Regions from separate parts of the Bacillus cereus group sp. N8 genome, predicted to be linked through region 1. Evidence: riboswitches for the same ligand, from Rfam matches in the RefSeq annotation. Region 1 holds a riboswitch; each other region holds the start of a gene.

Region 1 (7,099 bases):
GCTGCTAATGGACTAATGAATAAAATGAATTCTTGCATGAAAGATTCAAGTTTTAAATCAAAGCTAGTGCGTGTAATGATGTAGGTTTTTAGCCATACGGCCAAAGCTACGAATAAAGTGAAACGCACATTTTGAAATTGTGATTTCAAGGTTTCTTTCATTCATTTCCACCCTTTCTCTATCAGGCTTGGTCGATTTTGGAGCGAAAAATGTTAAAATAAAAAATACATAGTTTCTTTTGCCATAATTAGAGCTTCTATATTCACCCATATACGACTTTAACTATGCATACCCTTTTCTGGTTTCTTTTGCTGCTCATAAGCATAACGTCATTTCTGTATTATACAACAAAATTCATTTCTGAGAAACACTATAACATTTTACATTTTTTGTATGTGATTTGTCACTACCAGAGAAAACTTTAACATTCGTTTATATACCCGTCAACTAGAAAATATAACAAAAATAGAAAAGAATGTTAAGTGAAATTGAAAGTTTTTTTGTTGAGAAATATGGAATAGAAACTTTAAAATCGGTGTCTAGAAAACTATTATATGAAGGAAAATGTAGAAAAATTAACGAACACTTGTTCTTTTTGGTTTTGTTTGTTACAATGAAATTTCATTGATAGATTATGTGTAATTTTGATGAACGTTTACTGATAACATATTGTAGCTTATTTTTTTTGAAAAATAGGGAGGCTTTTAAATGAAACAAAAATTTTCAGTTGAAGTGTTTTGGAAAAAAATAAAACATGTTGCGAAGCAGGCAGGGCAGTCGGTAATTTATGCGAGTTTATTGTTGTTTTACGTTTTGCAAAGACCTGATGTTCCAAAACGAGTGAAAATTATTGTAATTGGAGCACTTGCTTATTTCATTGCACCGATTGATGCCATTCCAGATTTCATTGCTGGAGTTGGTTATACGGATGATTTAGGGGCGTTAACGGCTGCATTATTACAAGCGTCGTTATACGTTAATGAAGATGTGAAAGATAAGGCACGAGTGAAGTTGGCAGAATGGTTTGGTTCGGATATAGACACATCATTTATCGATCAGAAATTAGATCAATAGGTGAGAACTGTCATAGAGTGACAGGGCGAACGTAAGCGAGGAAGTGCATTATGCCATCAGGAAGAACGCATACGAAAATAAACTTAATATCCCTTCCGGTTGTTTTGTTTATGCTCTTTTCGTATGGATTAACAAATTTTGATTTTTTATTAACTTTTGCAATCGGATTTTTAGTAGGTACTTCATTTTTAACACCTGATTTAGATACGTATAGTAATGCGTATAATAAATGGGGGTTACTCCGTATTTTTTGGTATCCATATAGGAGCGTAATGCCCCATCGTTCCTTCTTCACACATACGATTATAATTGGTGATATTATTCGTATCGCATACATGTTAATCGTATTTTCTCCGTTTTTATTCCTATTAAATGTAATCGCACTCGATGGGAATTTAATAGAAATTGCGAAGAAATATGAGGTTGAAATTGTAACGTTCGTAATGGGTATTGTAGTGGCGAGTACGCTCCACATTATAGCGGATAAAGTGAACACACGCCGAAAGAAAATGATGAGAAAAAAGAAGAAACGCAGAAGATAAAGAAACCGTCCCAAAAGGTATTTTGGGACGGTTTTTTCTTATTAATAGGTAGGTTATGCTTGTCGCATTTTGTAGTTAAGTCGATATTCCTTGTCGAATCGCTAATAAATTTTCATTTATCATCATGCGACAGTTTCTTTTTAATCAAACGTTTGTTTAAAGTTAAGCTTTCAGCACTTTAACACCTTTTACGATATTCCAAATGAAGTAGTATAAGCTAATGATTCCGCAAATACATAGAACAATCATTGCTCCGATTCCAAGTGTTACATCTGGCTGATCAGATCCGATGCCCATAATTCCTAAAATAACTAATCCAATAAATGAAGCGATGCTTGGAATGATATGTGTCCATAGAGCACGTTTTGCATGTGGTTTTGTTTCCGAATCGCCTACAATCCACACGATAATAGGGAATAAGATAGGCGCGAATAGTACACTAAAGTATGATAAAGCTGCTAATATTTTGTTTCCGTTCATATATATCACCTCATAAGTAATGTCCGTTGTTTATACCTTTAGTATGCAGTAAATTTGGCGAGCTTCCTATCGATTAACATTACAAGAACGTGACTCTTTTGTAAGATTTCTGTTTTAAATGATAAAATCTTCAAAAAAATCTTTTTAAATGAAAATTGTTGTGATAAAATTAATGAAAACGTTTTCTTAAACGTTTTTTATTTTAGACTTAAAGGTATGATGACCTGATAGCCTATTGATGGGGTTATGTTTATTTAAAAGGGGATTATTGAGGGGGAGAGAACAATGAACACATGGACACAAGTTTATGATCCGTTCGGGAATATTTGGGTTTCTGCAGCGGTCGCACTTATTCCGATTATCTTTTTTTTCTTAGCTTTAGCAGTTTTCCGCATGAAGGGGTATGTGGCAGGATTTATTACAGTTGTACTTACAATTTTAGTGGCTTTATTCGCTTATAAAATGCCATTCACAATGGCAATGGCAGCGACCGGATACGGTTTCTTATACGGATTATGGCCAATTGCGTGGATTATTATTATGTCAGTATTTTTATATAAAATTTCCGTGAAAACAGGTCAATTTGATGTTATTCGTGCATCTGTATTATCAATTACGAATGACCATCGTTTACTTGTTATTTTGATCGGTTTTTCATTTGGAGCATTTTTAGAAGGAGCAGCAGGATTTGGTGCACCAGTAGCGATTACGGCAGCGCTTCTTGCAGGTCTTGGCTTAAATCCTTTATATGCGGCTGGTCTTTGTTTGATCGCAAATACTGCACCAGTAGCATTCGGAGCGATGGGAATTCCGATTACAGTAGCTGGACAAGTAACTGGTATTGATCCGCATAAAATCGGACAAATGGCTGGACATCAATTACCGTTCTTATCATTATTTGTTCCGTTCTTTATCGTATTTTTAATGGATGGATTTAAAGGGGTAAGACAAACATGGCCTGCTCTATTTGTAGCGGGTAGTTCATTTGCAATTACGCAGTTTATTACAGCGACATTCTTAGGGCCAGAACTTCCGGATATTACATCGGCACTTGTAAGTTTAGTAAGTTTATCGCTCTTCTTAAAAGTTTGGCAGCCGAAAGAAATCTATCAGTCTAAACAAGCAAATAGTGAAGTAGCAGCAACGGCTGCGACATCTATGCCGAAACTAACAGTAGGAAAAGTAGTAAAAGCATGGTCTCCGTTCATTATTTTAACGGTGATGGTTGTGATTTGGAGCCAAAGTTTCTTTAAGGCGTTATTCGCTCCAGGAGGGGCTTTAGAAAGCCTTGTAGTTAAGTTTGAAATTCCAGGATTGCACAATTTAGTAATGAAAGCAGAGCCGATAGTAAATAAGCCAACGCCTTATGAAGCAGTCCTGAAATTAGATATTTTATCAGCAACTGGAACAGCGATTTTAATTGCATGTATCATTTCTATCTTTATTTTAAAAATGAGTGCAAAAGATGCAGTAGCAACATTTAAAGAAACGTTAAACGAACTAAAAATGCCAATTCTATCTATCGGATTCGTATTAGGATTCGCATTTATCGCAAACTATTCGGGTTTATCTTCTACATTAGCGTTAGCACTAGCAGGAACTGGCGGGTTATTCCCGTTCTTCTCACCATTCCTAGGCTGGATCGGCGTATTCTTAACAGGATCAGATACGTCAGCGAACGCACTGTTCTCGAATTTACAAGCAATTACAGCACAGCAAATTGGCGTGCCTGAAGTGCTTCTCGTTGCAGCAAATACAACGGGCGGTGTAACAGGTAAAATGATTTCTCCGCAATCGATTGCAATCGCTTGTGCGGCAGTTGGTCTTGCTGGGAAAGAATCAGATCTGTTCCGCTTTACAGTGAAGCATAGTTTATTCTTCGTAATTATTGTTGGGATTATGACTTATGTACAGGCTTATTATTTAACTTGGATGATTCCTTAAACAGCAAAAGAAATAGACTTTGCATTTTTCAGATTATCGTGTATGATGGGAAAGTATTGAAAATTAAATCAGTGATAAACTAGGGGTGCCTAACGTATGCGTAGGCTGAGAGAGAAGCGCGTGAACTTCTTAACCCTTTGGACCTGATCTGGCTCGTACCAGCGTAGGGAAGTTAACGGCTTTACATAATTATGCCTTTATGAGCCAGGTCCTTGTTTTTTTATGGACCTGGCTCTTTTTATTTTGGCATACGCTGGCCATATCTCGTCCTTGTCACGTACAGGGGGGCAACAAAAGTTATGAAACAATCTGTTTCAGCTGAGCAAATTGAATTGAAATCGAGTTTACCAGGAAGTAAGAAAGTATATGTGGATGGACCGCGTGAAGGTATGAAGGTACCGATGCGCGAGATTGCACAAAGCGAAACGAACGGTGTCCCAAATCCGCCAATCCGTGTGTATGATACGAGTGGACCTTATACAGATCCTGCCTATAAAGTGGAGCTGGAAAAGGGGATTCCAACGCCGCGTCATTCTTGGACCCTGGAGCGCGGAGATGTAGAAGCATACGAAGGACGTGAAGTGAAACCAGAGGATGACGGTGTGAAAGTGGCTTCGAAACATACACCTGTTTTCCCGCAAATGGATCGCCAGCCGCTTAGAGCAAAGCAAGGTGCAAATGTTACGCAAATGCATTATGCACGTAATGGCGTTATTACGTCTGAGATGGAATATGTTGCGATTCGTGAAGGGATAGAGCCTGAATTTGTTCGTAAGGAAATCGCGGAAGGTCGCGCGATTTTACCAGCGAATATTAACCATCCGGAAGCAGAACCGATGATTATCGGACGTAATTTCCATGTGAAGGTAAATGCGAATATTGGAAACTCTGCCGTATCTTCTTCTATTGCAGAAGAAGTAGAGAAGATGACGTGGGCGACTCGCTGGGGTGCAGATACGATTATGGATTTATCTACAGGTAAAAACATTCATACAACACGTGAGTGGATTATTCGTAATGCTCCTGTACCAGTTGGAACTGTGCCCATTTATCAAGCGCTTGAAAAAGTAAACGGAATTGCAGAGGATTTAACGTGGGAAGTGTATCGTGATACGTTAATTGAGCAAGCGGAGCAAGGCGTTGATTACTTTACGATTCACGCCGGCGTATTACTTCGCTACATTCCAATTACTGCAAAGCGTACGACAGGTATTGTTTCGCGTGGTGGTTCGATTATGGCGCAGTGGTGTTTATTCCATCATAAAGAAAACTTCCTATATACTCATTTTGAAGAGATTTGTGAAATTATGAAGCAGTACGATGTTTCGTTCTCTCTTGGAGATGGATTACGCCCAGGTTCGATTGCAGATGCAAATGACGAAGCGCAATTCTCTGAGCTTGAAACACTTGGTGAGTTGACGAAAATTGCTTGGAGACATGATGTGCAAGTTATGATTGAAGGACCTGGGCATGTACCGATGCATTTAATTAAAGAGAATATGGAGAAAGAGCTTGATATTTGTCAGGGCGCGCCGTTCTATACACTTGGGCCGTTAACGACAGATATTGCACCAGGTTATGACCATATTACATCAGCGATTGGGGCTGCGATGATCGGCTGGTTTGGAACGGCGATGCTTTGTTATGTAACTCCGAAAGAACATTTAGGTTTACCGAATAAAGATGATGTTCGCGAAGGGGTTATTACGTACAAAATCGCTGCGCATGCGGCTGATCTTGCGAAAGGGCATAAAACGGCTCATCAGCGTGATGATGCACTTTCAAAAGCGCGTTTCGAATTCCGCTGGCGCGATCAATTTAATTTATCTTTAGATCCTGAACGCGCAATGGAGTATCATGATGAAACATTGCCAGCAGAAGGGGCGAAAACAGCTCATTTCTGTTCAATGTGTGGACCGAAGTTTTGTAGTATGAGAATTTCACATGATATTCGTGAATATGCGAAAGAAAATGATTTAGAAACGACAGAAGCAATTGAAAAAGGAATGAAAGAGAAAGCGGAAGAATTCAAAGAAACTGGTAGTCACTTATATCAATAACACGTTACACCTCTTTACTTGATTGATCACACTGTACCTAACTTAAATATAGAAGAAGCCCCCTTTGCTAAGACGGTAGCAAAGGGGGCTTCTATTGTCTATAAGGCGAAGAATAGCTGTACCCAGTAGTATAAGAGGAATAATGTGACGACTGTTGTGAGTGGGATAACGATGAGAGATACGCTTAAATAGTCTTTCCATTTCACTTTAATTTTGTTTTGTTTCAGGATATACATCCAAATGAGGGAAGCTAGCGTACCGATTGGTAATAATAGTGAACCGATGTCGCTACCAATGATATTTGCGAGATAAATCGTTTTTAATGTGACTGGATCGAGTCCCATTTCTGTTAATGTGATTGTACCAATCATAAGGGCAGGGTGGTTATTGAAGACGTTAGAGAGGATTGATACAAGTCCGCCCATCGCAAAGCTGGCATAGAGTAGATGCTGACTTACAACTGGTTCGAGCCAACTTACAAGTGCTGCTGTTAATCCTGCGTTATGAAGCCCGTAAATAATTACATACATAGAGAAAGCGAAAACTAAAATGTGCCACGGTGTCTTTTTCAAAATATCGATAGGGTTTGTTCGTAGGTAGTACCATCTCCAGATGAGAAGAACGACTGAACCGAGTACAGCAACAATTTCGATTGGGATGGATAAGAAGGATGCAACGAATAGAAGACAGCGCATAAGGAAGACGAAGCCTAATACTTTTAACATAAATTTTGTACGTTTTTGTTTCGTATCAACAGAATTTTTCCCTTTTAACGGATGAAAGTTTTTTGTGAAGAAAATTTCTTCAATATCATATGAAGAAACAGGTAATTTTTTCGGAAGTTTTTTCTTTAAAACTGTATACATGAGCCATGACATAAACAATAATCCTAATGTTGCAGGTACAAACATCATAGCAGTATGCATATAAAGAGTCATATGGACGATGTTTAATGCAATTAAGTTTACGATATTACTTACACCGATTGGTGCACTAGAT
Region 2 (7,099 bases), on a different contig from region 1:
TCCGTCGCGCACTGTTACGGTAGATAGAACAGACATTAATTTAACACATACAGAATTTGAAATATTAGCGTATTTTATGAAAAATCAAGGGATTGTTTTAACACGGGAGCAATTGATTTCAAGAATTTGGGGATATGAATTTGCTGGTGACGATCGAACGGTTAATAGTCATATTCGTAATTTAAGAAATAAATTAGGAGAGAAAGCAAAGTACATTACAACTGTAGTACGAACAGGTTATAAATTTGAGGGGAATGTATGAGAAAAGGGATTGTACTAAAACTATTTACCCTCACAACAGCATTATGTATGTTAATTTTAGCGACGATATTTATTGGACAAACGATATTTTTTAAACAATATTATGCGAATCGAAAAGTGGAAGATATTAAAGTGAATTTAAATTCCTTCGAAAAGAATTATTTGAACTATGCAGGAAGTGCAGAAGGGATTCAGAAGCTGGAGCAGGACTTTTTAAGAGAAAATAATACGTGGATTACGACATTGGATCAGAATGGGAATTTAAAACATGTGGATGATTTTTATGTAGAGGTTACTTTGGAACGTAGGGCGGAAAAGGAGTTTGGAAAAAAGGTAATCAAGATGCCTTTGTACTATCTCATGAGTATAGATGAAATTGAAGGTGGGACACTACCTAAGTTAGAAGGACGCTCAGTCTATTTTTATGGGCTAAAACGAGACGATAGTTTTATCACATGTTATGTACATATAGAAGATTTAAATTTGAGTTGGCTGAATAAATCGTTAGGTAAAAAAATAGCTGCAAAAGAAATTCAGATGAGTGATGGGAGGCCAAAAGTTGCTCAAGATTCTAGCGCTATGGAAAGAAACAAAGTTGCTGGAGTTATGAGTGCTGAGGAACAGAAGAGGGCGGCTCAAAATTCGGACTTTAATCTAGCAGGGAAAATTACGAAAGTACAATTCCCTGATGTAAAAGGCCCCATAAATCCAATTTATAAAAACACTTTATTTTTGGATAGTATAAAAGAATTTCAATCGGATGTAGTACTAAAAGAGAGTAATCAAATAGAGTATTCAACAAAGACAATGGACTATGAAAAAAATGATATTAAATATAAATTATTACTGAAGCCAATAAAAGAAAAAGACGGATCGGTCACATATATATATGCGATGGCTTCTTTACAACCTGTAGATGAAGCTGTACAAATGGTGCAAGATTATTACATCTATATCATTGCATTTGTAGTCGTTCTCATTTTTCTAGCCTCTTTCTATTACTCTAAACAAATTGCAAAACCATTATTAAAAATAAATGATACGACGAAGAAAATAGCGCATTTAGATTTTACAGAAAAAATACCGATTACTTCAAAAGATGAAATTGGAGATTTATCGAAAAATATTAATGTACTATCAAATAAACTCCATTCGCATATTGGACAGTTAGAAGAAGATATTGAAAAGGAAAGAAAGTTAGAAAAGACGCGAAAAGAATTCATTTCTGGTGTTTCGCATGAACTAAAAACTCCGCTGAGTATTATGAAAAGCTGTATTTCTATTTTAAAAGATGGAGTAGCGGAGCATAAAAAAGAGTACTATTTTCAGGCGATGGAACGGGAAGTAGATAAAATGGATACGTTAATTTTAGATATGCTTGAGTTAGCTAAATTTGAGTCAGGTACATATAAAATGAAAATGGATTTATTTTATATTGATACAGTAATTGAAGATATATGTGAACATCTTTCTGTAGAAATAGAGAAAAAAGAACTTTGTGTTCATAAAAATATAGGTCCATTTGAAGTGATGGCAAATCAAGGCCGGATCGAACAAGTCATCGTAAATTTCATTACGAATGCCATACGTTATACACCAAATAAAGAAGATATTATTATTTCCACAATAGACGGGAAGGATCGTATAAAAGTGTGTATTGAAAATAAAGGTACCCACATTGGAGAGGAACAATTAGATAAAATTTGGAATCGTTTTTATCGCGTGGATGCAGCTCGTCAGCGTTCACAAGGTGGAACAGGGCTTGGACTTGCAATTTCAAAGAATATTTTAGAACTGCACGATGCTGAATATGGGGTAAAGAATACAGAAGATGGTGTGTTATTTTACTTCTATTTACCGAAAAAAGCGTAGACAATACATGTTACGCTTTTTTAATTTAACTTCATATTATCTTTACCTAATCTTTATTTTGGAGCAGTATACTTTGGATAGAAAATGAGGTTATGTAAGGAGTAGATTAGCCGTGAATAGCAATTTACTAGGTGTGATTGTATTTATTTTCTTTTGTGCATTTATTGTATTTATTATTGATATTACGATATGAAAAAAGAGCGCTCATTAGGCGCTCTTCTTTTCTCTATTCATTTGATAAGCACCGATGCTTTTGAATAAGCGTGGTGAAGTTGTAAATAAAAGAATTAGTAATACAGTACATAGTATGAAAGAGCCGATCATTGTACTGCCGTTTACAATTAATGAATATAAGACAGCTGATTGTCCTTTAGGTGCATATTGACCAAAGAAAATAATGCCAGCAATAAAGTGACAGAAATAACGTGCAAAGCTGCCGACAAATGTGGCAAGTATAATGTAAACGAGTGCTTTTTTGCCTTTGTTCTGTTTTGGTTTATCTTTACGACTGCCAAAATTGGAATGATCTGCATTACTGTTGTCTGAGGCAAGTGCTTTTTGAATTGGACGATAGAATAAACCAGCAAAGCCGATAAAGGCAAAGGCAACGAAGTACTCAATGAATGCTTGCACCGGTGTTAGAATGTAGGCATCACCTACGACAATTTGTAATAGTCCCCAAATTAAGCCTCCTAAGAAAGCCATTTTGAAGCCCCAGCGGTATGCGATAATAAAAATAGGAATCATTGCAAATGAAATGGAACCACCTGTTGGAAGTTTAAGTGATAATGGTAAAATGTCGATAATCATGGCGAAGGCTGCAAGAATAGCAGATTCGATCATCGCTTGTAAATTGGTGTTACGCATGTTGTCTCCCCCTAAATCCAAGTTGTACAAAAAAAAGAATAGATATCATAGGAGGATACGAAATACGTAAATAAAAAAGAGGTATGTATTTCGGACGTTTGCACAATCCCTGCGCTAGTATTAACTAACAGGTTCTAAGGGTCGGAACGAAGTGTTCCCTCTCAGCGATAAGGCTCCCCCTGTGATAACGAGATTCTTTATTTGCTATTGTTTATTGTAAGCGAAATGGATGAGAATGGCAAATGAACCTAGTATGACAATGTTTGAAATAGAATTGTAGCGAAATGTTAATAAATATGAAGCGAAAGGGTATAGTCCAAATGAAATAGAGTATGATATAATTTTTTTGAAAATAATTATCATTCTCTTCTGAGGGGGAAGGTTATGAGCTTAGTAGATATTAAAATTGGTGAGAAAGTGTTAGTAAAAAGTATTCAGTCGTTAGATCAGTTATTGAAGCGTAGACTAGCTGCTTTCGGTCTTGCGGAAGGAAGCGAGCTTCGCATAAAACAGAAAGCGATGTTTAAAGGTCCTTGTACATTGGAGTGTCGCGGACAGTTAATTAGTATTCGTCATTGTGACGCGAAAATGATAAAGGTGGAATTAGCGTGAATAAGGTTGCTTTGCTAGGGAATCCGAATACAGGGAAAACATCATTATTTAATGCACTTACTGGTTCTTATGAATATGTAGGAAACTGGAGCGGTGTAACAGTAGAAAAGAAGGTTGGTAAATTAAAAGATAAGCAAGGAACATTAATCGATTTACCAGGCGTCTATGATTTAAATCCAGTTTCACGTGATGAAGGTGTCGTTACGAATTTTCTACTAACAGACGAATTCCATCATATGTTAAATATTGTGGATTCTTCGCAATTTGAGCGAAATATGCATTTAACTTTGCAATTACTTGAATTTGGTAAGCCGGTTTCAATTGGCTTAAATATGGTTGATGTGGCGAAGCAAAGAGGAATTGTTATCAATGTAAAACGATTATCAGAAATATTAGGTGTAACAGTCGTTCCTGTCATCGCAAGAACCGGAAAAGGCTGTGAAGAATTACTTACGACTCTTAAAGAAAATGACAAAAAAGAGAAAGAACCATTCATTATTTCATATGGTGTACAAGTGGATGAAGGGATTGGAGAGATAATCGCTCTTTTAGAGATAGCGAATTATGAGCATCCAAGATGGTTAGCCCTTCAATTTCTAAGCAATAACGAAGTAGTAGAAAAAGAAATGAAAGCACTATCAATTTATAAGGAACTTGTAGCCGTTCGATCTCGCTTAGAAGAAAAACTTGATTGTACGTTAGAGGAGCATATTTACAAGACTCGTGAAGCGTATATTGAAAAGTTAAAAACAAATGTTATGAAGCATGAGAAAGAAGGGGAAATTCCTTTTTCGGAAAAAATCGATAAGTTAATTACACATAAAATTTTAGGACTTCCAATCTTTTTAGCAGTTATGTTTTTTATTTTTCAGGTTACGTTTACGTGGATTGGTACACCTTTATCTGATATGCTTGATGGATTTTTTGGAGGGCAACTTACTGATTGGGTTACAGCTGGGCTCACAAGTGTTGGCGCTTCTGACTTTATTCAAGCACTCGTTACAGAAGGTATTATTGCGGGCGTTGGTGCAGTATTAGTATTCGTTCCACAAATCTTTGCACTATTCTTCTTCATTTCATTATTAGAAGACTCAGGGTATATGGCGCGAATTGCAGTTGTTATGGATAGAATTATGGAGTTTTTCGGTTTAAACGGAAAAGCGTTCATTCCGATGATTATCGGTTTTGGATGTAACGTTCCAGGTATCATGGCTGCGAGAACGATTGAACAAGAAAAAGAACGTTTACTTACAGTTTTAGTAACACCATTTATGTCTTGTTCAGCACGTTTACCTGTATATGCATTATTTGCGGGAGTGTTCTTCCCTAATAGTCAGGCAACTGTTGTGTTCTCTTTATACGTTGCAGGTATTGTTCTTGCATTACTTGTTACAAAAATTATGTCTCTTACGATTTTGAAAGCGGAAAAATCTATTTTCGTAATTGAATTACCGCCTTACCGTGTGCCACAAGCGAAAACGTTATGGCTGAGCACATGGGAGAAAGGAAAAGGATTTGTTCGTAAAGCTGGTACATTCATTTTCGGTGGATCGGTTGTCATTTGGTTATTAAACTATGCAGGCCCATCAGGATTTGGTGTCGATATGGGAGATAGTTTCTTAGCGATGATTGGTGGATTTATCGCGCCACTATTTGCACCGCTCGGTTTTGGAACTTGGCAAGCTGGGGCATCTCTTTTAACAGGATTTTTAGCGAAAGAAGTTGTCGTTTCTACAATGGCAATTATTTATGCGGTTAAAGAAGATGTGCTAGGAAATGTAATGGGGGCACATTATACTGCTTTATCAGCGTACGCATTTATGTTCTTTGTCTTATTATATGTTCCATGCTTAGCGACAGTAGCTGTTATTAGACGCGAAACAGGATCGATGAAATGGACAATTTTCTCAGTCGCTTATCCATTAGTTGTTGCTTATGTATTAACGTTCATTATATACCAAGTTGGGTCCTTACTCGGATTCTAGAAGGAGATGTATTACGATGATGGTCAATATTATAATTGGAGCTATCATTTTTGGTTATGCAACATATACGCTAGTGAATTTTGTAAAGAGAAGTAAAAAAGGAAAATGCGCAGCATGTTCTTTAAATAAATCATGTCAGTCACAAACTTGTAGTCCGGATATGGAGCAAATTGCTCATAATAAATAGAAAAAAGCTTTGCGAATTTCGCAAAGCTTTTTTACTTATTTTTTAATTGTAACAAGTTGAGCGGATTCTACACCAACTTTTCCAGGGAACTCTTTACTAGGGTCTTTATCGAATTTTAGTACACCTACAGATTTTTCCTCACCTTTTACATTTCCGTAAGTTGTATCGTCAACAATTGCGAACATATCTGCATATGCGCGGCCACTTCCGATAATTGTGTTGCCTTCATATTTTAATTTTGCTCCATCAAGTGTAGCATTTTCTACTTTATCTTTTGCAAATAATACACCTTGGTCCGCTGTTACAGCTGGTAATTTATCAATTGCTTTTGTGTCGTCATTTTTATCGACTTTTTTCAGTAATTCTTTTTTAACAAACTCTTCACCAGTTTTTTTATCCATTACAAGAACTTTTTTATCTTCAAGTGTTGTAAGTTTCATTTTATACATATCTTTTTCTTTTACTTCTTTTTTGTTTTTATCTGCAATTTGCGTGACTTGCTCTTCTGTTCCGTATAATACAAAGCCGTTCGCTTTTTCTCCTAATAAAGAACAACCTGATAATGCTCCGAATGAAATTGCTGCTGCTAATCCGATTCCTACTAATTTTTTCATGATGATTTCTCCTTTTTATATGTTTTATAGTAAATACAGTTTTTGTATTAGTTCTGAAATGATGAGAAGCTTGTTCGTTGCTTCTGGTATTAGTGTATAAGAAATATGGAGATGCAACTATCGAGTTAGCTTACAGTAACATTACAATTATGTAATTTAGTGAAAGTACGTAAAAATAAGTTAATTTTGAGAAAATAAATAATAAGAATATAGTAGGAATACAATATTCTATCTAGAATGTCATATTATATTGTATGTATTTTGGAAATAACATGTAAGGACATCTTTGTTTTGTTATAATAAACACATAGGTCGTAAAAATGAATATTCTTACTGTAAAGGGAGATTTTTGAGTTTTCCAAGTAGCGAATTTGAAATATGAGGTATATCATAGGAGGAATTTGGATGTCTGTATTTAAGCGATTAAGAGATTTAACAATGTCGAATGTGTATTCATTAATTGAGAAAGCGGAAGATCCAGTTAAGATGACGGATCAATATTTACGCGATATGCAAGCGGACGTACAAGAGGCTGAGAAAAGTGTAGCTGCTCAAATCGCGCTTGAGAAGAAGTTTAAATTATTATTTGAAGAGCAAGAAGCACTTGTGAAAAAACGTGAAGAGCAAGCTCATATGGCTGTTCAAGCAAGCAATCTTGATCTTGCGCGTCGTGCTCTTGAAGAAAAACAAAACGCAGAGCA
Region 3 (7,099 bases), on a different contig from region 1:
CGCCAATAATCGCTACATCATACTTCTCACACATGTTTTCCCGCCCACTTTCTTATTGATTCCTTATAAGATTTCGCTCTGCTATACGGGTTACTATTACTTACAATTCCAGACATAACAGCAATTCCACTTACTTCACTTGCAAGAACATCCTTTGTATTTTCAGGAGTAATCCCTCCAATAGCTATAATCGGTATCGATAAGCTCTTTGCAATGCCCGAAATTTCTTCTAACCCTCTCGCTGGCACACCTTTTTTGCACTCTGTTGGGAATACATGACCATAAATGAGCGAGTCAGCCCCATTCTTAAAAGCCTCTATCGCTTCTTCTAAAGAATGTACGGAATAGCCAACATGCAAATACGAAAACTTTTCTTTCACTGACCTTACATCTGTACTTCGATATCCTAGCTGCACACGCGGGATATTTAATAAAATAGCAATATCAATTCGGTCATTTATAACAAGTTTAGATGCTGGAAAGCCTTTTTTTAAAAGGCTTTCCACACCTTCATATAATTCTTTCGTACTTTTCTCACGCTCACGAATATGCAAATAATCAATCTCACTCTCAATTTGCATCGCTACATTCACTAACTCTTCGAATGGCATATGGCCATTTGAGATTACATGGAGCTCATTTTTCATATTCATTCGCCTACTTTAAAATGTTTTCGAATAGTTCATCGGCTGGAACGATTTCTTTCGTCATTCCTTTGTCTTTCAACCATTTATTTTGTTTCTCCCAAGACTCTTTTGAATCTGATAAGAATGGCTCATCTTTCGTTTCCATCTTCTCTAATAAAATTTTCATACTTTCTTTTTCAACTTCTGGCACAAGTGGGAAGTTTTCTTTTTCTTGATGATCTAATAAAATATTTAATGCTTCATCAGGGTTTTTCTTCATAAAGTCATACCCTTTTTTCGCCCCGCGTAAAAAGGCTTGCAGCGCTTCTTTATCTTTTTTCAACGTTTTATCACCTGTTACAAACACAAGTTCATGATAGTTCGGTACTCCATAATCAGCTGGATTAAAGTACGCTGGTTCATGGCCTTCATGGCGCATAACAGGTACTTCATGGTTAATGTATGCCCCTGTTACAGCATCCACTTTTTTCGTAATTAATGCTGGCACTAAATCAAACCCGACATCAACTACTTTCACCGTATCAGGATTTCCACCATCTTCTTTTATCATCGTTTTTAAATACGCTTCACTTAAAGGCGTTCCAGAGTAACCTACTGTTTTGCCTTCTAAATCTTTCGGTGATTGAATGCCTGCTGATTTCAGCGATACGACATGATTTAACGGTGAACGTACGACAGCTCCAATTGATTTCACTGGAATTTGTTCATTTGCTCTGGCCATAACAACATCTGGCTGATAATACAAGCCAACTGTCACTTTCCCTGCTGCAGCTAACGTTAATGGATCAGTCGGATTAGAAGGGAATTTAATATTTACCTTTACTCCTTCTTCTTTAAAGTAGCCTTTTTCAATTGCGGCATAAATAAAGCTATGCACCGCATTCGGATACCAATCAAGCATGACTGTTATTTCTTTCTCTTTTTTACTCTTATCTGATGCTGAATTACTCGAGCACCCTGCAATCATTGCAACTAATAATGTAAACACAAAGATGCGTTTTAAAAATTTCATGAATGCTTCCTCCAACTAATGAATTTCTTTTCTAACATAGAAATAAGTATGACGAAAAAAATAGCTAATAATGATAGCAATACAATTGGTGCAAATACACCCGCACCATCTAACTGCGTCATCATTCTTTTACTGAAATATCCAAGCCCAGCTTGTGCACCGAGCCATTCTCCAATTGCCGCCCCAATCACACTAAGCGGAACTGCAATTTTTAACGCTGAGAAAAAGTAAGGAAGAGCAGATGGCAACTTTAGCTTTAGAAAAATATCTTTTTTCGTTGCACCATACGTAACTAAGAGCTCCTCCCACTCTTTCTTCGTACTACGTAATCCATCATACGTATTGACCGCAATAGGGAAAAACGTAATTAAAACTGTAACAACAACCTTACTCCAAATGGTATATCCAAACCATAAAACAAATAGGGGCGCAAGTGCTGTAATCGGGATGGTTTGTGAAGCTACTAATAATGGGTAAAATGCTCTTTCCATCCACGTACTCGCATTCATTAACATTGCTAGCCCCACACCTAATACGATAGAAATAGCAACACCTATTACAACGACGTATAACGTTGCCGGTAAATGAACCGTAAATAATATGTCTTTTAGTTTCCAAATCTTCATTACAATTGCAGACGGTGACGGTAAAATGTACATCTCATCTACAATTCTTGCCCCCACTTCCCACATAATGAGTAAAATACTAGAAAGTGTAAGAGCAGGAACTAATTCTTTCAAACGGTTCATCATACAAGTACCTGCCTTTGTAACATACTAAGGATCTCATCTTTAAGCGCCAATACTTCAGGCCTATATAAATCCTTTCGTGTTCGGTTACGATCAAGCGGCACAATTCGCTCAGTTAAAGTTGCTATCGGTTGATTTTCTACAACGAAAATTCGATTAGAAAGAAACAACGCCTCTTCAACATCATGAGTGATAAATAAAATTGTTTTTTCCCACTCTTTCCATTGTTCAAATAACCATTCTTGCAAAGATGCCTTCGTTAAAGCGTCCAATGCGCTAAACGGTTCATCTAACAATAATATCTCCCCGCCCGTTAATAAAGTTCGGATAAAAGATACACGTTGTCTCATACCACCAGATAAATCTTTCGGATATTTCGCCTCGTATCCTTGTAACCCAAATTTATGTAACAGTTCTTTCGCTTTTACTTGCGCTTCTTTCTTCTGCACACCTTGGCACTCTAAAGGTAACGCAGCATTTTCAATAATTGTTCTCCACGGCAAAAGCATATCTTTTTGAGGCATATATCCTACAGGGTGACTCTTTGTTTCTGTCAGCTCTATTTGTCCAGCACTTGCTTCTTCTAACCCCGTAATAAGGCGAAATAAAGTACTTTTCCCGCAGCCACTTGGTCCGATAATGCTTACAAACTCTTTCTCTTGTATAGAAGCATTTAATTCATCGATGATTGGTTTCTCATCATAATGAAAAGAAACATTATGAAACTGTAGTATGTTCTTGCTCCTCAAAACCCCACATCTCCTTACGATAGGACATATCCCAGAATAAATATTCAAATCGGCTGGAATATAAGAAAATTTCCTCTAATCGGTCTAGCTCTTTCTCTGACTTTCCAATTGCCATTTCATTTAATAAATCTATTAACCAAATACAAAGATTACCGTATTCTTCAGAACTATATCCTTGAATCCATTCACCAAAGAACTCATGATCTCTTGCTCCAGGAATATCGTTTAAACGCTTTCCAATCTCCCAATAACTCCACATACATGGTAGAAGTGCTGCTATTAATTCCGCAAGTGTGCCATTTTGAGATACAGACATCATGTAATTTGTATAAGCTAAATTTTTAGCAGATGGTTTTGCAGATTCCATCTCTCGTACAGAAATACCAAGTCTTTTTGCATACTGTTTATGGATTGTCATTTCTCCATTTAAAATTCCATCAATTTGTTCAGCAAACTTTCCCATTACTTGTGGATTCGTTGCTTTTACAACACCAATCGCATATAACTTTGCATAATCTAACAAATATAAATAATCTTGAATAATATAATACTGAAATTTATCTTTTTCTAGCGTGCCATCCCCCATACCTACTACAAACGGATGATTATGACTTTTCTCCCAAACAGGTTGCACAGTTTCTAATAATCTATCGCAAAATTTCATTTCTCTATCCCCTTCCGATATACGTATCTAAATAAAAAACCACTTCTATATAAGAAGTGGTTACAGCAAATAAAATTATACATTTATTCGTTGTCCACTTCCCTTCGCTAGTATTACCTAGATCAGGTCTGTAAGGGTTAAGGATTATTCCTCTCTCAGCACATCAAGCACCCCTAGTGGTTTCAATATGAAATTTTCAAATAAAAAAGCCCCGTTTCTATACGCAAAGAAACGGGGACTCATTGTTAGTGTCCGAATTGCTTCCCTACGCTAGCATAATCTAGATCAGGTAATGAAAAGGATCAAAGGCTTACGGCCTACTCTCAGCTGGCAACACCAGCTCTCCTAGCAAACTATAAAATTATCACTGTCAGTATAACACCGTAATAAGACATCATCAACTGTTTTAATTTTCTTAATTATTAATTAGACAATAATGTGTTAAATAAATATAAATGCGATCCCACAAATGATATATACAATATTTATATACGAACCTCTCTTCTAACATTATTTTTATTGATTTCATATTACATTTATGTGAATACGACCAATATATTATATCTTTATACTATAATAAAATTACAACTATACAACTAGAGGAGGTCTTTATTACATGAATATGAAAACTACTGCTTTAACAGCCACTACTATCGCAATTGCTTCTTTACTTCCTTCTATGGGAGAATCCGATATACAAACAGCTGCTGCTACGCAACCATCTAAAGTAAAAACTGGATATGTAAAAATTGACAACGTTGCACTACATCAAAATAACCATGCAGACAGTGCAATAATTGAAAACATTCGATTTAATAGCCCGGTTACTATTCTTGAGACAACTCAAGATTGGTATAAAGTATCTGTTAACAACAAAACAGGCTACATAAAAAAAGATGCAATTCTATTCAAAAAAAATGTTCAATCAAAGAATCAATATATCGTAAATGCAAACGCATTAAACGTTCGTTCTGAACCTAATACAGGGTCTTCTATTCTAGATATATTACCAAATGGTCAATTCATTACCATTCAAGGTGAACAAGGGGATTGGTACAAAATATTACATAACGGTCAAATTGGGTACGTACAAAAATACTTTGTATCTAATGGATCCACACCTCTAGTAAAAGGTGTAACTGTACAAGGTTCACCTTCTTATACTGTTGCAACACCAAAATTAAATGTACGTAGCAAGGCTAGTACAAGTAGCACTCTACTTGGCTCGCTACAAAATGGTACACAAGTACAAGTAGTAGAAACGGTAGGTACTTGGTATAAAATTCGTTTTGGCACAGGATACGGATATGTAGCAAAACATTATATAGTGCAACATCAAAATCAATCACAAACTAAAACAGCTCAACCTTCATCAATTCCAGCTGTTTTCAAATTTCCAACTCAAGGAAGAATTAGCTCAACTTTTGATATGCGCTGGGAACAAATGCATTATGGTATAGATATTGCAGCACAAGGCGACATCTCTATTCAAGCTGCTGCTGCAGGTAAAGTTGTGAAATCTTATTATTCGGCTAGCTATGGCAATGTCGTGTTCGTCGCCCATCAAATAAATGGAAAGTTATATACAACAGTTTATGCTCATATGAAGGATCGTGCCGTACAAGTTGGGGATCAGGTGCGAGCTGGACAATTAGTCGGTCATATGGGAAATACAGGTCATTCATACGGGCAACATCTCCATTTTGAATTACATAATGGGGAATGGAATCTTGAAAAAACAAATGCAGTGAACCCACTGCCATATTTAGTTAGGTAAATTGTATGCCACGTAATATACCTCTTTTTATTGAATACCTGGCCTTTTTAGGTTTAATCTGTTGTTTAATCATTTATAATACGAACACTGTATTTTTATCTATCATTATTGCTTTTGTTGCCTTAGAAATCATTATGGAAGCATTACAAATGCGGTTAAAACAAAAAATAGCCCATATTTATAATGCAATTTTTCTTTTGAGTGCTCTTATAACAAATATAATTAGTAATGGTTTTTATTTATCTACCATACTTCCTGTATTCTCTATGGGTGTTTTATTATTCATAGCTAGATACGTTAATGTTCCTCATAACCAAAAACATGAACATGAACAAGAAGCTTAGAAAGAGGAGACACTGTATACCAATCTTTCAAAGATAACCCAACGAAATATATACTGAATTTATATGAAAAAATGAATACTTTTTTTGGTATACAAGGAAGTTATACTGCACAATTTCTCCTTTATGGAATGTTATTTCTTATCTTAGTTACTTTCTCCTTGTTTTACTAACAAAAAAAGGATCTCACATAAACTTGAGATCCTTTTTAATTTATATTAATTTTTAATATGTAAAATACGGTTTAACCACAAGCATATTTTTCATAAATAAAACTAAGATTATATTTTTTCTCTAAACTCATTCTTTGTTCATCGTCGCACCAATAGAAAAGAATATCATGAATCGTTGCATAACGCTTATTTTTAAGAAATAGTTTAAAGAAGGATGGTAAACAATCATGTAATTGTATAAATATATAATTGCGTAGTATTTCTTCTTTGTATTCAATGCCCTTACAAATATAAAGTAATTCTTCACAATAATATGCATGCTGTGGAACTTGAATCATTTCAAAAAATGGTACATATGATAGCAACTTTCCAATAAAATGACCATATCGATCCATTACCCCTATCGTCATATGCTCCATCATTTCTTTCATCACATATAAATAATCATCTACATGCGTTGTCTTTAATGGATCTAACCGGTCTGAAATTTGAGAAAGCACAGCTCTTTGACAAGCTAAAACTGCTTGACTCGGTCCATAATATGATAGAAAATCTGTACACTTACGATACTTTCGTAATAAGTCGTGTGTATACAAATCATACACAAAAGTATTACAATACATTGCTAGATTCATCATATCACTATTTAACTGTTCTTTTGATAGTATTTTAGCTCGCTTACACATATAAAAGAATGTAAATTCCAATACTTCTTTATGAGATAATAGATGCTTACAATCTGTTATACATTTCTCACTAAATTTAACTCGATTCCAAATCTCTACATCGCCATCTGTTAATTCACCAATACGATATTTAATAATTAAATAGTTTAAAGCAACCGCTTGCGTCAAAAGATCCCATGTTTCATATTCCAATGAAGTTTGGACAAATTCATCTAGCCCCTGGCTTATCATAAAAGCATTTGCCTCTTCATACCAACCAATCTCTTGACATAAACGCAGAATACGTACTAAAGTTGGAATT

What was found. A riboswitch is a leader RNA that binds a small molecule or an ion and turns the genes downstream of it on or off. The one in region 1 is predicted to bind thiamine pyrophosphate.
Positions count from the first base shown of each region.
Region 2: it holds a riboswitch for thiamine pyrophosphate, as region 1 does, so the genes downstream of both, thiT (energy-coupled thiamine transporter ThiT) here and thiC (phosphomethylpyrimidine synthase ThiC) in region 1, are expected to answer to the same signal.
Region 3: it holds a riboswitch for thiamine pyrophosphate, as region 1 does, so the genes downstream of both, tenA (thiaminase II) here and thiC (phosphomethylpyrimidine synthase ThiC) in region 1, are expected to answer to the same signal.

Region 1 covers NZ_JAEHBK010000029.1:24,630-31,728, forward strand. The annotation lists gene JDS80_RS25265 (LTA synthase family protein) at 1-161, opposite strand, end outside; gene JDS80_RS25270 (YkvA family protein) at 709-1,074, shown strand; gene JDS80_RS25275 (metal-binding protein) at 1,125-1,616, shown strand; gene JDS80_RS25280 (magnetosome magnetite crystal formation protein family) at 1,779-2,096, opposite strand; gene lldP (L-lactate permease) at 2,382-4,040, shown strand; TPP riboswitch at 4,112-4,227, shown strand; gene thiC (phosphomethylpyrimidine synthase ThiC) at 4,340-6,100, shown strand; gene JDS80_RS25295 (arsenic transporter) at 6,199-7,099, opposite strand, start outside.
Region 2 covers NZ_JAEHBK010000064.1:2,321-9,419, reverse strand. The annotation lists gene JDS80_RS29510 (response regulator transcription factor) at 1-262, shown strand, start outside; gene JDS80_RS29505 (sensor histidine kinase) at 259-2,133, shown strand; gene thiT (energy-coupled thiamine transporter ThiT) at 2,341-3,000, opposite strand; TPP riboswitch at 3,089-3,190, opposite strand; gene JDS80_RS29495 (FeoA family protein) at 3,385-3,612, shown strand; gene feoB (ferrous iron transport protein B) at 3,609-5,597, shown strand; gene JDS80_RS29485 (FeoB-associated Cys-rich membrane protein) at 5,614-5,784, shown strand; gene JDS80_RS29480 (lipoprotein BA_5634 family protein) at 5,820-6,398, opposite strand; gene JDS80_RS29475 (PspA/IM30 family protein) at 6,804-7,099, shown strand, end outside.
Region 3 covers NZ_JAEHBK010000020.1:2,445-9,543, reverse strand. The annotation lists gene thiO (glycine oxidase ThiO) at 1-34, opposite strand, end outside; gene tenI (thiazole tautomerase TenI) at 27-647, opposite strand; gene JDS80_RS22400 (ABC transporter substrate-binding protein) at 658-1,659, opposite strand; gene JDS80_RS22395 (ABC transporter permease) at 1,656-2,408, opposite strand; gene JDS80_RS22390 (ABC transporter ATP-binding protein) at 2,408-3,157, opposite strand; gene tenA (thiaminase II) at 3,126-3,821, opposite strand; TPP riboswitch at 3,904-4,006, opposite strand; TPP riboswitch at 4,067-4,178, opposite strand; gene JDS80_RS22380 (SH3 domain-containing protein) at 4,438-5,598, shown strand; gene JDS80_RS22375 (hypothetical protein) at 5,604-5,942, shown strand; gene JDS80_RS22370 (DUF3965 domain-containing protein) at 6,184-7,099, opposite strand, start outside.